3 regions of the Variovorax atrisoli genome follow, and region 1 is predicted to be linked to each of the others. Evidence: predicted binding sites of a transcription regulator. Region 1 holds the regulator's gene; each other region holds the start of a gene.

Region 1 (5,010 bases):
GCGCCTGCTGTGCCGAGTTGGCCGCGAAGCAGCCCAGCCCCCATGGAACGAGCACCGCGGCCAGCAAGGCCAGCGTGGAGGCCATGGGCCACAGCAGCAGGCTCAGCGAGATCAGCAGCGTGGTGACGAGCACCATGCGCCCGGCGCCCACGCGGTCGATGAATCGGCTGACCAGCATGTTGCCCACCAGCCCGCACACGCCGAACAGCGCCCACATCACGCTGAGTGTGGTGGCGTCGGCACCGTAGCTCTGCTTGAGGATTGGCCCGAAGTAGCTGAAGAGCACGAACTGGCCCGCGCCCTGCAGCGCCGTGACCGAGACGATGCCCATCAGCACAGGGCTGCGCAGCACGCGCGACCATGCAGCAGCCGTCAGCGCGGCAGGACGGATGCCGTTCGGCAAGGTGAGCCACACCGATGTCGCGCTCGCGACACTGAGCGCCGCAATCGCGCCGAAAGCCATGCGCCAGCCAAGATGCCCGCCGATCAGCGCGCCGATGGGCAGTCCCAGCACCGAGGCCATCGACCAGCCGAGAAAGACGAAGGTGACGGCCCGCCCGCGATGCTCCGGCGGCACCAGCAGGCCGGCGCAGGCGGCGGCCTGGGGCGTGAAGATGGCCGGCGCGATCACCGTGAGCATGCGCGCCGGCAGCAGCGCGCCGAAGCTGGGCATCAGCGCGCAGGCCACGTGGCCGAAGGCATACCAGAGCAGGGTGAGGGCGAGAAGCTGGCGCCGGTCCCATCCGGCCACTGCGGCTGCCAGCAGCGGCGCGCCTACGCACATGACCGCGGCGGCGGCAGTGATCAACTGCCCGGCCGTGGCGGCCGTGACCGAGAGCGAGGCGCTGATCTCGTTGAGCGTACCGGGCACGACCATCACGCCCGTGCCGATCACGAAGTTGCCGGCAAGCAGCGCCCAGAGCGCTCTCTGTGGCGCCGGCTGGCTCACCGGCGGACCTGCAGCGCGCCGGGATTCACGATGTTGGTGGGGTTGCCCTTGATGAAACTCACGACGTTGTCGAAGGCCTGGCCGAAATAGCTCTCGTAGCTTTCCTGCTCGACGTAGCCGATGTGCGGCGTGCAGATGCAGTTCTCGAGGCGCAGCAGCGCGTGGCCCTGCAGCGGCGGCTCGCTCTCGAACACGTCGACGGCCGCGAGCCCGGGGCGGCCGCGGTTGAGGGCCGCGAGAAGGGCGTCGGCCTCGACCAGTTCCGCGCGGGAGGTGTTCACGAACAGGGCGGTCGGCTTCATGCGCGAGAGGTCTTCGAGCGTGATGAGGCCGTTGGTCTCTTCGTTGAGCCGCAGGTGGACCGACAGCACGTCGGCCGCAGCGAAGAACTCATGGCGGTTCTGGGCCACCTGGAAACCGTCGGAACGCGCCTTGGCGCAGCTGGCTTCACGGCCCCAGATCACGACCTGCATGCCGAAAGCCTGTCCGTAGCGCGCGACCAGTTGGCCGATGCGCCCGTAGCCCCAGATGCACAGCGTCTTGCCCTTGAGCACCGAGCCGATGCCGAAGTTGGGCGGCATGGAGGCCGACTTCAGGCCCGACTGCTGCCAGGCGCCATGTTTGAGGTTGCTGATGTACTGCGGCAGCCGGCGCATGGCCGCCATGATGAGTGCCCAGGTGAGCTCGGCGGGCGCCTGGGGAGAGCCGGAGCCCTCTGCCACCGCCACGCCCCGCTCGGTGCAGGCCGCGACGTCGATGTGCCCGGCCACGCGTCCGGTCTGGGAAATGAGCTTGAGCTTCGGGAGCTTTTCGATCAGCTGGCGCGAGATCTGGGTGCGCTCGCGGATCAGCACGATCACGTCGGCGTCCTTGAGGCGAACCGACAACTGTCCAATGCCCTTCACCGTGTTGGTATAGACCTTGGCCGCGTATGCGTCCAGCTTGGAAGCGCAGCGCAGCTTGCGTACGGCGTCCTGGTAATCGTCGAGGATCACAATGTTCATGGCACGCCATTGTGCCTCGCAGCATTGGAATGTCGCGCCGGCAAACGTTTGGATACCCGCCCCGCAGCCGATCGCAGGGCGTCAGGAGCCCGCTAAAGGGCTCGGTTCAGGCTCAATGCAGTCGCGTCGAGCGAGGCGCGGCGGCCATGGTCTCGGCGGCTTCCAAGGCGGCCAGCCGGTCGAGTTCGGCGCACACGTCGGCCATGCGGCCGGAGATCACCATGCGGTTGTTGCCGCGTTGCTGTCCCTTGCCATCGACCACGCGGACGACGCGAAGAGGGCGTGCCTGAGCGGCCGATTCGGATGGCGTGGTACCGCTGCTGCGGGCGGTACAGGCAGGGCGAACCGCCACATAGCGCAGCCCAGCCGAAGATTCGGCGGTGTCGAGATGGTCTCCGCGGCGGGAGGGGCGGCGCGCCGGCATCAGTCGATTGGCCAGCGATTGCAGCGGCATCCAGATGTCGGCGATGGCGAGGAGGGCGATTCCCATGTGAACTCCAAGAAAGTATGAGGTTGAACACAGGCAGGATTTCTTGAGTCGGCTGCGACAGGGTGATGGCGAAGAACCTTCGCCATACGCCCGCCACCTGTCGCTGCCGGATGGGGTGCTGTTGCTCTGGAAAGCAGGCCGCCGTGGCCTACATCAGCATGGTGTTGCGGATGAGGCCGACCGCGAGGCCCTCGATCTCGAAGGGCTCGCCGGGCTGCACGATGATGGTCGGGTAGTCGGGGTTCTCGGCGTGCAGCTCGATGACCTGCTTGTTGCGCTTCAGGCGCTTGACCGTTACTTCGTCGCCGAGGCGCGCGACCACGATCTGGCCGTTGCGTGCTTCCTTGGTGGCCTGTACCGCGAGCAGGTCGCCGTCCATGATGCCGGCGTCGCGCATCGACATGCCGCGCACCTTGAGCAGGTAGTCGGGCTGGCGCTGGAACAGCGTGTTCTCGACGTAGTAGGTCTGGTCGACGTGCTCCTGGGCCAGGATGGGCGAGCCGGCTGCGACGCGACCGATCAGCGGCAGCGCCAGCTGGGCCATTCCGGGCAGCGAGAGCGAGAACTGGTTGCCTTCGCGATGGCGCGTTTCGTTGAGAGAGCGCAGCGCGTCGCCCTTGAGGCGGATGCCGCGCGAGGTGCCGCTGACCAGCTCGATGACGCCCTTGCGAGCCAGTGCCTGCAGGTGTTCTTCGGCGGCGTTGGCGGACTTGAACCCGAGTTCATTGGCGATTTCGGCGCGCGTGGGCGGCGCACCTGTACGGGCGATGGCACTCTGGATGAGGTCCAGGATCTGCTGCTGGCGGGCTGTAAGCTTCACGGCGAACTGCATGTGTGGTTCCTTGCGGCACTGGTTGGATATCCAGTGCCTGTATTTTTAACCAGTTTTTAGAAGTTGACAAGCCATGGTCAATTCCTCTTCGTCCGGGCTGCCACGTCGGGTCGTGGTTTTGGGCACCGGCGGCACCATCGCGGGCCGCGCCGCCAGCAGTGACGACAACATCGGCTACACGGCCGCGCAGGTGAGCGTGGCCGACCTGCTCGGTGACATCGAGGCGCCCGCAGGAGTGACACTGGAGGCCGAGCAGGTTGCGCAGGTCGACAGCAAGGACATGTCCTTCGCCATCTGGCAGCAACTGGCCAGGCGCTGCGCGCACTGGCTGGCGCAGCCCGACGTGGCAGGCGTGGTGATCACCCACGGCACCGACACGATCGAGGAGACGGCCTTCTTCCTGCACTCGGTGCTGGCCTCCTCCAAACCGGTGGTGCTGACCTGCGCGATGCGCCCGGCCACCGCACTGTCGCCTGACGGCCCCCAGAACGTGCGCGACGCCATCGGTGTCGCCGCGACCCGGGGTGCGGGCGGCGTGACCGTGGTGTGCGCCGGTGCGATCCATTCCGGCGTCGACATTCAGAAGGTCCACACCTACCGGCTCGACGCCTTCGCTTCGGGCGATGCGGGGCCCGTGGGCTATGTGGAGGAGGGCGAAGTGCGCCTTGTCCGGCCGTGGCCGCAGGGTGGCGGAATGTCGGTCGCGAAGCTCTTCGAAGCGGCCGAACTGCAATGGCCAAGGGTGGAGATCGTGATGAGCCACGCCGGCGCCAGCGGGGCCGTGGTAGAGGCACTGCTTCAGGCGGGCGGACCGGACCCTCTGCGCGGACTGGTGCTGGCGACCACCGGCAACGGCACCTTGCACCATGCGCTGGAAGCTGTCGCGCTCAAGGCGCAGGATGCGGGTATCGCAGTGCTCCGCGCGACGCGCTGCTCGAACGGGCGCATCCTGCCGAAGACGGGCGACCTGCTTCGCGATGCGGGCGAGCTGACGCCCGTGAAGGCCCGAATCGCCCTGGTGCTCGAGTTGCTGGGCTGAAAGCAGAACCGCCCCTCTGGAGGGGCGGTTCGGTGCGGGTCGGATGCTCGGTCGATGCTTCGATCAGCCGCTCAGCGCGGCCAAGGCACGCTGGGTGATCTCGTCGACCGTGCCCACGCCCTTGATGGCACGGTATTTCGGCGCCGCGGCCGGATCGGCCTTGGCCCAGGCCGAGTAGTAGTCGACCAGCGGACGCGTCTGCTGGCTGTACACGTCGAGCCGCTTGCGAACGGTTTCTTCCTTGTCGTCCTCGCGCTGGATCAGGTCCTCGCCGGTCACGTCGTCCTTGCCTTCCACCTTGGGCGGATTGAACTTGACGTGGTAAGTGCGGCCCGAAGCCGGATGCGAACGGCGGCCGCTCATGCGCTCGATGATGTCGCTGAAGGGCACGTCGATCTCGAGCACGTAGTCGAGCTTGACGCCTGCCGCCTTCATGGCGTCGGCCTGGGGGATGGTGCGAGGAAAACCGTCGAACAGGAAGCCGCTGGCACAGTCGGGCTGCGCGATGCGTTCCTTTACGAGGTTGATGATCAGGTCGTCGCTGACCAGAGCGCCGGCGTCCATGACCGCCTTGGCCTGCAGTCCGAGCGGCGTGCCGGCCTTGACGGCTGCGCGCAGCATGTCGCCCGTGGAAATCTGGGGAATTCTGTATTTCTGGCAAATGAAGGCCGCTTGCGTGCCTTTGCCCGCCCCGGG
Region 2 (5,010 bases), 350 kb from region 1:
AGTTCGTTGAACAGTTCAACCGCCAGCCAGAGGTTCCCGCCGTACAGCGCCTTGGCGGCCAGCAGGTCTTCGTGCAGCGTGGCGGTGTCCATCGCGCCGCCGGGGTTGCGGTCGGGCACGAAAAGAACCTGGCAATGCTGCAGCGAGGCCACGTCGCTTTCTTCCCAGCTCACGCGGTACTCGCCCTTGGGCAGCTCGGTGTTGCGCGCGGCGGTGATGAACTCGCAGAGGTTGCCCCAGCCCTCGGTGTCGTCCGCGATCACCACGAGCCTGAAGCGCTCGAAGCGGAACTCGCTGCCGAACAGCAGGCGGAAGGTCGGGTTGCGCGGGATCTTCGGCTCGTCGGGGTTCTCGCGCTCGTATTCGTCGAGCTTGTGCTCCATGCCGCGCAGGCAGACATGCGCCCGCACGATGCCGGCCACTGAGCACTCGTCGGTGATGGCCAGCGCCTTGTAGCCGAGCTGGTAGGCCCGGTCCACGATGTCCTCGGGCGTCGAAGCGCCACGCTGAAAGCTGAAGTTGGTCAGGCAGTGCAACTCCGCGTAGTCGGGCAACTCGAGCGAAGGCGCCTTGCGCAACGGCACCGGCAGCGCATGCACCTTGGCGGGCTGCCGCCTGCTCTCCTGCTTGTCGCTCAGCTCAGGCATAGAAGCCCTGCAGGTACCAGCGGACCTCGCCGGAAGAAAAGCGCGCGGCGGGCCGCTCGCGGAAGATCCACACCAGCCCCGCCTCGGGGCTTTCCGCGACGTAGTAGTCGCGCATCGCGGGCTGGCCGCCCTCTTCCTTGTCGCCCCACCAGCCGGTTTCGACACGCTGCGGGCCGATCAGCCGGCTCAGCGGGCCGCGATAGCACGGGCGCTCGCCGTCCATCTCGAGCAGCAGCGGCTCGGACAGCAGCCATGGCGGGTAGACGGCATCGGGCTGCGAAGCTGCCGCGGCAGCCTCCTTCCGGCTCTTGTCGCCGGCCGGCTTCTCCTTTTCCTTCTCCTTCTGCAATGCAGGCCGCCATGCCTGCTTGCGCTCGGGCCGGTGGTCGGCCCGCGCCGACGGCACCACCACCTGCTGCGGCCCGAGCCGCACGCTGAGCCGCTCGACCATCTCGTGCAGCCTGTCGCCCTTGCGGTTGTCCTCCGGCAGGAAGCTGGTGCTGGCGCCGGCCCAAGGATCGGTCTCGAGCGTGCGCAGCCTGATCCAGCTCGCAGGCGCGGCCAGCGTGGCGAGGGCCAGCTTTTCGGACAGCAGCCGGCGCAGGTGCGCCATGTCCTGCGTGGGTTCTGCCGTGCGCACGGTGAGCTGCTCGTGTGGAGGCAGGTTCACGCCGTTGAGGCGCCGCAGGTCGAGCGTCCATTGCAACTCCAGCGCACGCGCGCCGCGCTGGCGGGCACGCAGCCAGAACTGCAGCGAGGTCAGCAGCCGATTGGCCGACCACATGAGCTCGGGCGCGGTCTCGGCCAGCGCCGGCAGCTCCAGCTTCTGCTCGAACACGTCGGGCAGCGTGAGCCACGAATGGCTTTCGGGGCGCAGGCCCCAGGCGATGTCGAGCGCCTCGCGAAGACCGGTGCCGAAGCGCCGCGTGAGGCCGCCGCGCGGCAGCGCAGCCACATCGCCCCAGCTGCGGCAACCCAGGCGCGCGAGCAGGTCGAGGTGCTCATGGGCGGCGGTCAAGGTGTCCAGCGGCAGGCCGGCGGGTATCTCCTTCGGCCGTTTCTCGTCCCGGGCGAACAGGCGCAGCCGCGCCAGCGCGATCAGGCTGGTGGGGCCCTGTGCGCCCAGCATGCGCGCGTCGGGCACGGGGTTGTCGGCCAGCAGCAGGCGCATCAGCGTCATGCGCCCGCCCCAGAGGCGCTCGCAGGCGGAGACTTCGAGCATCAGGGCTTCGTCGAGCCAGGCGACGTGGGGCGTGTACTTCAGGGCCCACCAGCCCAGGGACTCGGGCGTAGGCATCGCCGCCAGGGCTTCGGGCGTGTCGGTCGTACCGGCTTCAGGCAACCACCGCAAGGCGATCCAGTGCATCCGGGCCTCCTTTCCACGCGTCGATGCGCACCACCGTGGCCGAGGCTGCCGGCTCGCCCGCAGGGGCCACACCCTGCTGCTGCAGGCGCAGCTTGCGCCGCAGCCGGGCGGCGGCCAACAGCGCGGTCATGCGCTCGTTGCGCGCCGGCAGCATCACCGGCGCGGCCAGCGGCGGGCCTCGGCGCTTGAGGATGTGCAGTTCGATCTGCGACACGTCGGCTTCGCTGCGGTCGGCCTGGATGCGCAGCCGCGCGGGCGATGCCGACAGCGCCACCGACTCGGGCCGGCACACGAAGAGCAGTACCTCGTGCTGCGCGGCCGCCAGCTGCAGCCGACGCAGCTCGCCCACGCGCGCCTGCGGCAGCCAGGCCACGACGGCGGACACGTCGGCGCAGCGCAGCGCCTGTTCGCAGGCCCACAGCCGCGCGGCCGGGGCCTCGCTGCGCACCCACATCAGCGCCTCCACCGGCAGCCCCTGCGCCGCGAGCGAGGCGCCGCAGGGCTCGTAGGGCGCGCCGATCAGCACCACCGGCCCGCCCCGGGTGGCCACCGCCTGTGCCAGCGCCGGCAGCAGCAGCCGCCAGACATGGGCCTCCGGCGCGGGCAGCAGCAGTTCCGTCATCGCACCGACCGGCCAGCCGCCGCCCGGCAGCTCGGCGTCGAGCGCCGCATGGCCGGTGGCGACGACCTGAGCGTCGGCCAGGCCGAGTTCATCGGCATGCCAGACGCCACGGCCCGCGGCAGCGGAAAAGGAATCGAGGAAAGGAAGGCCCATGGTGATGACTGTTAACTGTATTTTCATACAGTATTTCGCAGCCTACAACAGGAACGCCGCTTTCCCTGTTTTTCTTCTTTACAGCCGACTTTCACATTCCCAATGCTCATGCGAAGGCGCCAAAAAGTCGTTTGAGCCCGAGGCGCCGCCTCGCTCCAATGGACCCATCCAAAGGAGCCATCGCATGACCACCCAGAGCACCGTCACCGCAGGCCTGAACTACCTCCAGCCTTCCGCCCTGCGCCCCTTCAGCTACACCTTCCAGCCGCCGCCAGACACGCCTTGGGAAAGCGGCAGCTACGAACTGCGCCCCATGCCGATCGCCGACGCGCGCACCGCCGCCACGCCGCCCGACATCGAGCGTGAGGGTTTCGTGCTGCGCGACGCGCCCACGGCAGTGCGCGACTTCCTCGACGACGCGGAGGTCACCGCCGTCTACCACCGCGAGGTGGCCGAGCTGGCGCTGGCCGTCACCGGCGGCGCACGCGCCTTCGTGTTCGACCACCTGGTGCGCCGGCGCGAGGCCGACCGCACCGCTTTAAGCTTCGGCCGCCGCGCGACCGACGGCCGGGCCGCCGCCAACGGGCGCATCCATAACGACTACACCGAGGAATCCGGCCGCCGCAGGCTCGCATTGGTGCTGACCGATCCCGAAGAGGCCGCGGCCGTGCGCCGCTACTGCATCGTCAATGTCTGGCGCTCGATCAAGGGGCCGGTGCTCGACACGCCGCTGGCCGTGTGCGACGCGCGCTCCGTGATGGCGAAGGACCTGGTCAGCGCCGAGGTGCGCTATCCGCGCCGCACCGGCGAGATCTACCTGGCGACGCATTCGCCCACGCACCGCTGGTCGTACTTCTCCGCGATGGACCGGCACGAGGCGCTGGTCTTCAAGCAGTACGACTCGCAGCTCGGCGGCGTCTCGCGCTACACCCCGCACGCTGCCTTCGACCATCCCGAAACGCCTGCCGACGCGCCGCTGCGCGAGAGCATCGAGGCCCGCTGCCTGGTGGTGTTCGAATGAGCGCCGCCATCGAGTTCTGGTTCGACTTCGGCAGCAACTACAGCTACCTGAGCACCATGCGCATCGAGGCCGAAGCCGCCGCGCACGGCATCGCCGTCCGCTGGCGGCCCTTCCTGCTGGGGCCGATCTTCCGCTCCTTCGGCTGGGAGTCGTCGCCCTTCGTGCTGCAGAAGGAAAAGGGCGACTACACCTGGAAGGACATGGCCCGCCAGTGCCGCAAGTACGGCCTGCCGTGGCAGCGGCCGAGCCACTTTCCGCGCCCTGCCGTGCTGCCGCTTCGCATCGCGCTGGTGGGTGCCTCGCAGCCGTGGATGGGCGAGTTCTGCCGCCGCACCATGTCGATGAACTTCGCCGAGGACCGCGACATCGATTCGCCCCAGGCCATGCACGAGCTGCTGGGCTCCCTTGGCCTGCCGGCGCACCGCGTCATCGAGGAGGCGCTGTCGGACGCCAACAAGCTGCGGCTGCGGCGGCAGACCGAGACGGCGGCCGAGAAAGGCATCTTCGGCGCGCCCACCTTCTTCGTGGACGACGAGATGTTCTGGGGCAACGACCGGCTCGACGAGGCGATCGCGTTCTGCAAGGCGCAGGCCTCAGCCGACTGACGACCTTCGCGCCTCGTCCACCAGCCATTCGGCGACGTGGCGCACGTCCTCGCGCGGCGACTCCTCGGCCTGGATCAGCCAGTAGGCGTGGCCCGAAGGCTGCGCCGGCGAGGGCGCCGCGATGCGCACCAGCCTGCTGTCGTCGAGCAGCGGCTGGATCAGCTCCAGCCGCCCCAGCGCCAGGCCCTGCCCGGCCAGTGCGGCCTGGATCAGCTGGTCGTACTGGTTGAAGTGCAGCACCGCCTGCGGCTTCGCGTCGGCCCAGCCCACCGACGCGAGCCAGTCCTTCCACTGCAGCCAGGGGTGCTGTGGATCGTCGAAGGCCAGAAGGCACTGGCCGGACAGCACACCGGGCCCATCGAGCGAGCGCAGCCCGAGCGAGGGATGCGCCACCGGTGCCACCGTCTCCCCGAAGAGCCGCACCGCGCCGGCCGGCGCCAGCGCGGGCGTGGTGTATCGGATGGCCAGGTCGATGCCGTCGTTGCGCAGGTCGGCCAGCCGGTTGTTGGAGGACACGCGCACGTCCACGCCCGGATGCAGCTTCTGCACCCTGCCCAGCCGCGGCAGCAGCCACAGCCCGGTCATGCCGATGCTCG
Region 3 (5,010 bases), on a different contig from region 1:
CGCCACGCCATCCACGGCGTTGAAGGGAATCATGTTCAGCACGCCCCACTTGCCAGAGAGCAGCCGCACGATGCCGTCGATCTCGTCCTGCCCGTCGTTCACGCCTTCGAGCAGCGTCCACTGGTACTGGATCGGGTACCCGCTGGCACGCGCATAGCGTTCGCCAGCCTCGACCAGCTCCTCGGGCGTCATGCCGGGCGCGCGCGGAAGCAGCTTCCTGCGCAGCTCGGCCTTGGTGGTGTGCAGCGAGAGCGCCAGCGCGGGCCTCACGCGCTCCTTGGCGAGTCGCTCGAACACGCGCGGATCGCCCACCGTGGAGAACACCAGGTTCTTGTAGCCGACGTTGCCCACGGTGCCGAGCAGCTCGATGGCTTCGAGCACGTTGTCCATGTTGTGCGCCGGCTCGCCCATGCCCATGAACACCACCTTGCGCACCGGCCTGCGCATGCGCGCGAGCGCGACCTGGGCAATGATCTCGGCGCTTCCGACCTGGCGCAGCAGGCCGTCGCGGCCCGTCATGCAGAACTGGCAGCCGACCGCGCAGCCCACCTGCGACGAGACGCAGAGCCCATCGCGCGGCAGCAGCACGCTTTCGACGGTCTGGCCGTCGGCGAGGGCCACCAGCAGCCTCTCAGAGCCATCGGCACCCGGATGCGCCGCGACCACGCGCGCCAGCCCCGCCAGCTCGGCCTCGATGGCAGGCAGCGCCTCCATCAGCGGCGCGGGAAAGAAGCTCGCGGGCAGGCGCCTGCCGCTGTTCCTGGGCAGGGCGTGGGACCACAGCCGCAGGATGCGCTGTTCGTGGCTGGGGCCGGCTCCGGCTTTTCGCAGCCGCTCTTTCAGTTCGTGGATTCGCATGCGCCCTCTGGGGCTGGAGGCTCTGCGCGCATGCCGGGCGTACCGGGTGCGCTGCGGGGTGGTCGACAAGCCCCGGATTGTGCACCTCTAGAACAGGCTGCCCTGCCCCGCAGCCCCCGGCGGCCGGAACGCGGAAAGATCGAGCGGGATGCGCTCGCGGTTGTAGCCCAGGCGGTTCGCGGCCTTCTGGAAACGCTGGTGGATCAGGTCGGCCCACAGGCCCGAGCCCTTCATGCGGGTGGCGAAGTCGGCGTCGTAGTCCTTGCCGCCGCGCATCTCGCGGATGCGCGCCATGATGCGGTCGGCGCGCTGCGGGTAGTGCAGCGCCAGCCACTCCTTGAAGAGCGGCGCCACCTCCCAGGGCAGCCGCACCACCGTATAGAAGGCGCTGCGCGCGCCCGCCTCCCAGGCGGCCTCGAGTACCTGCTCCATGTCTTCGGTGACGAAGGGAATCTGCGGCGCCACGCTCACTCCCACCGGCACGCCGGCCTCGGTGAGCGCGCGGATGGTGCGCAGCCGGCGGTGCGGTGCGGCCGCGCGGGGCTCCAGCTTGCGGGCGAGGTCGCCGTCGAGCGTGGTCACGGTGACGTACACGGCCGCCAGATGGTCGGCCGCCATGGGCGCGATCAGGTCGAGGTCGCGCTCGACGGCGCTCGACTTGGTGACCAGCGCGAACGGATGCCGCGCCTCGCTCAGCAGCTCGATCACCGAGCGCGTGAGCCGCAGCTCGCGCTCGATGGGCTGGTAGCAGTCGGTGGCGGTGCCGATGGCGATGTAGTTCGGGCGATAGCTGCGGCGCCCGAGTTCGGCGCGCAGCACCTCGACGATGTTGCGCTTGGCGATCAGCTTGGTCTCGAAGTCGAGGCCGGGCGACAGGTTGAGGTAGCTGTGGGTCGGACGCGCGAAGCAGTAGATGCAGCCGTGCTCGCATCCCCGGTACGGGTTGATCGAGCGGTCGAAGTAGATGTCGGGCGAGTCGTTCTCGTTGAGCGCCGACTTCACGTCCTCGAAGCGCACCTCGGTGGCGATGGGCTGGAGCTCCTCGGCTTCGGCCGCGCCTTCCTCCAGCGTGCCCCAGCCGTCGTCGAAGGCGTTGCGCTCGTCCTTGGAGAAGCGGTGCGCGATGTGCGTGGCCGCGCCGCGGCCCTTGATGGCGTGGATGGGAATGAAGGCGGCTGGCATGGTCGGCGATTCCTTGGCAACTCGATTAACTGTTTATTCATACAGTATTCCACCGATTCACCGTCGCTGCCGAATTTTTAATTTCTGTCTTGACAGAAATTTCGAGAATCCTAAACTCGGCGCCATGGAACTCACCGACATCCAACGCAAGTTCGTCCTGCACTGGGGCGAAATGGGCTCGCTGTGGGGCGTGAACCGCACCGTCTCGCAGATCCATGCCCTGCTCTTCGCCCACGGCAAGCCCATGAACGCCGAAGAGCTGTGCGAAACCCTCGGCGTGGCCCGCTCCAACATCAGCAACAGCTTGAAGGAGCTGCAGGCCTGGAACCTGGTCCGCGTGACCCACACACTGGGCGACCGGCGCGACTACTTCGAGACCAGCGTCGACGTGTGGGAGCTGTTCCGCACCGTCGTTCGCGAGCGCAAGGAGCGCGAGTTCGACCCCACGGTGCGCGTGCTGCGCGAGCTCGTGGCCAGCCCCGACTTCCAGAAAGAGCCCGCCGATGCGCAGGACCGCATCCGCTCGACGCTGGAGCTCATGGAAAAGCTCGCCACCTGGGCCGACGAAATGCTGCGGCTGTCGCCTGGCACGCTCGACAAGGTGCTGACGCTCGGCGCGAGCGTGCAGAAGTTCGTGCGCGGCGATTCGTCGCAAGGCGGCAAGGGCGCGGGCAAGGGCGAAGACCCGGACGCGCACCATGCCAGCCTTCCCATGATCTGAGGTCTCTTTTTTTGCCCGTTAATTTCTGTTTTGACAGAAATATCGATAACAAGGAACAACATGAGCCGCACCGCCGTTCCAGTCCCCCCTCTGACGATCTATTTCGATGCGAGCTGCGCGATCTGCTCCGCCGAAATGGGCGCGCTCAAGGCACGCGACACGGCGGGCCGGCTGAATCTGGTCGACTGCTCGCCAGCCGATTTCACAAGCGGCCCTGCACCGCGCGAGACGCTGATGGCCGCCATCCACGTCGTCGACGCCGAAGGCCGTGTGCACGTCGGCGTGCCGGCGATCCGCATCTGCCGCGCGGCGGTGGGCCTGTCCAGCGGCGGCGTGCTGCTCGACCTGCCGCTGGTCGCGCCGCTGGCCGATCGCGCCTATGCGCTGCTGGCGCGCAACCGCTACCGCATTCCACGCTGGCTGGCCGCGAGGCTGGCGGGGCGCGTCGCGCCGTCCTGCAATGACGGCAACTGCCGCATCTGAAGAAGAAACGACCACCCGAGGGAACCGCCATGCCGACCGTATTCCAGCCCGACTTCCGCCTGCCGCACGAGACTCGCGCGCACAGCCACTCCGAGAACACTCTCACCCCCGAAGACACCCAGGACTACTTCACCGAGGTAGCAACCGACTACAGCGCCTGGAGCCCCAGCTACAACATGCACTTCGGCTTCTGGCGCGCGGGCCTGAACCCGCTGCGCCGCGAAGGCATGCTGGTCGAGATGAACCGCATGGTCGGCCGTGCGCTGCGCATCGACGCCGCACTCTCGGGCGGCGACATCCACCGATGCGTGATCGACATGGGCTGCGGCGCCGGCGCCACCGCGCGCACGCTGGTCGGCGACCATGCGTCGCTCTATGCCGTCACCGTGACCAACGTGGCCGTGCAGAACCGCATCGCCGCGAAGCTCGACGCCGCCGCGGGCGTGGCACACCGCATGGCCCACATCGAGGCCGACTACACCCGCACCGGCCTGCCCGCCGCCCAGGCCGACGGCGCATGGGCGCTCGAAAGCGCCTGCTATGCCGCCGGCACCGACAAGGCCGACTTCGTCCGCGAAGTTGCGCGCCTGCTGAAGCCCGGCGCGCGCCTCGCGGTGGTCGACGGCTTCCTGCTTCGACGCAAGCCCGGCGGCATCGCTGGCTGGCTGCACCGCCTGTGGGCCGACAGCTGGGCCGTGCCCACGCTGGCCGTGCGCGAAGACTTCGTGGCTGCGCTGCATGCCCATGGCTTCGAGGATGTCGAGGTGAAGTCGCTGCGCTGGCGCGTGGCGCCGAGCGCGCTGCACATCCCGGTGCTGGCCACCCGCTTCACGCTGGCCGAGCTCTGGAAGGCACGCGGCAGGCTCAGCCCGTGGCGGCGCAAGCACATCGTGGCGAGCTACTGCGCCCTGGCGCTGGGCATGTTCTGGCGCGACTTCGACTACTGCATCGTCACCGCCACCCGCCGCGCCGACTGAGGGCTCGACAGCAACACAAACAAGACAGACGTACAGACAGAGGAGAAGAGCCTTCCATGCAGAACGACTCCGAAGACAGCAGGCTCGCCGAGCTGCCCCCCAACCAGCCGCAGCCCGCGCCGAACGAAGAAGCACGGCCCAGGCCCGTTCGCGGCATGCCCTTCGGCTGGTTCTGGCCGATGGCCATCGGCGCGGCGGTCGCGCTCGTGCTGCGCCTGTTCTTCAGCAGCGCGCCCGGCAAGCCCTACTCGGCCATGCTGGCTTCCTTCGTTTACTTCGTGCCCGCCGTGTGCGGCGCGGTCACGGTGTACATGGCCGAGCGCATCGAGCGCCGCAGCTGGGGCTACTACATCTGGGCGCCTTGGGTGGCGACCTCGCTCTTCGTCGGCGGCACGCTGCTGGTGTTCATCGAGGGGCTGATCTGCGCCATCGTCATCGTTCCGCTCTTCGCCACCATGGGCAGCGTGGGCGGCCTGGCGATGGGCATCGTGTGCCGCGTCACCAACTGGCCGAAGCAGGCCGTCTACAGCTTCGCGATGCTGCCACTGGTGCTGGGCGCCATCGAGCCCCAACTGCCCAACCCCGACCGCTACTCGGACACCTCGCGCGCACTCTTCATCGCCGCGCCGCCCGAGCGTGTGTGGCACGAGCTCAACGCAGCGCGCGACATCCGCCCCGCCGAAGTCGGCGACGCCTGGGCCTACCGCATCGGCGTGCCGATGCCGGTATCGGGCGTGACCGTCGACACGCCCGAGGGCCGCGTGCGCCAGGTGCGGTGGCAGAAGAACG

Evidence for each region. The regulator LexA, encoded in region 1, represses DNA repair genes until DNA is damaged. The targets are predictions, from matches to a motif close to ACTGTATNNNNATACAGT.
Region 2: imuA (translesion DNA synthesis-associated protein ImuA) is a predicted target of LexA. The motif match lies at 2,803-2,820, and genes of this name have one in related genera.
Region 3: FHY06_RS29105 (PA0069 family radical SAM protein) is a predicted target of LexA. The motif match lies at 2,069-2,086, and genes of this name have one in related genera.

The regions. Positions count from the first base shown of each region.
Region 1 is NZ_JACIBG010000001.1:922,045-927,054, reverse strand. Features, by position in the region: gene FHY06_RS04425 (MFS transporter) at 1-949, opposite strand, end outside; gene FHY06_RS04420 (D-2-hydroxyacid dehydrogenase family protein) at 946-1,953, opposite strand; gene FHY06_RS04415 (hypothetical protein) at 2,066-2,443, opposite strand; gene lexA (transcriptional repressor LexA) at 2,592-3,275, opposite strand; gene FHY06_RS04405 (asparaginase) at 3,349-4,314, shown strand; gene adk (adenylate kinase) at 4,378-5,010, opposite strand, start outside.
Region 2 is NZ_JACIBG010000001.1:1,273,871-1,278,880, forward strand. Features, by position in the region: gene FHY06_RS06035 (error-prone DNA polymerase) at 1-647, opposite strand, end outside; gene FHY06_RS06040 (Y-family DNA polymerase) at 640-2,013, opposite strand; gene imuA (translesion DNA synthesis-associated protein ImuA) at 1,982-2,788, opposite strand; gene FHY06_RS06050 (CmcJ/NvfI family oxidoreductase) at 2,973-3,809, shown strand; gene FHY06_RS06055 (2-hydroxychromene-2-carboxylate isomerase) at 3,806-4,414, shown strand; gene FHY06_RS06060 (LysR substrate-binding domain-containing protein) at 4,403-5,010, opposite strand, start outside.
Region 3 is NZ_JACIBG010000010.1:43,945-48,954, reverse strand. Features, by position in the region: gene FHY06_RS29110 (RNA methyltransferase) at 1-858, opposite strand, end outside; gene FHY06_RS29105 (PA0069 family radical SAM protein) at 946-2,040, opposite strand; gene FHY06_RS29100 (GbsR/MarR family transcriptional regulator) at 2,165-2,761, shown strand; gene FHY06_RS29095 (thiol-disulfide oxidoreductase DCC family protein) at 2,822-3,244, shown strand; gene FHY06_RS29090 (SAM-dependent methyltransferase) at 3,274-4,221, shown strand; gene FHY06_RS29085 (SRPBCC family protein) at 4,278-5,010, shown strand, end outside.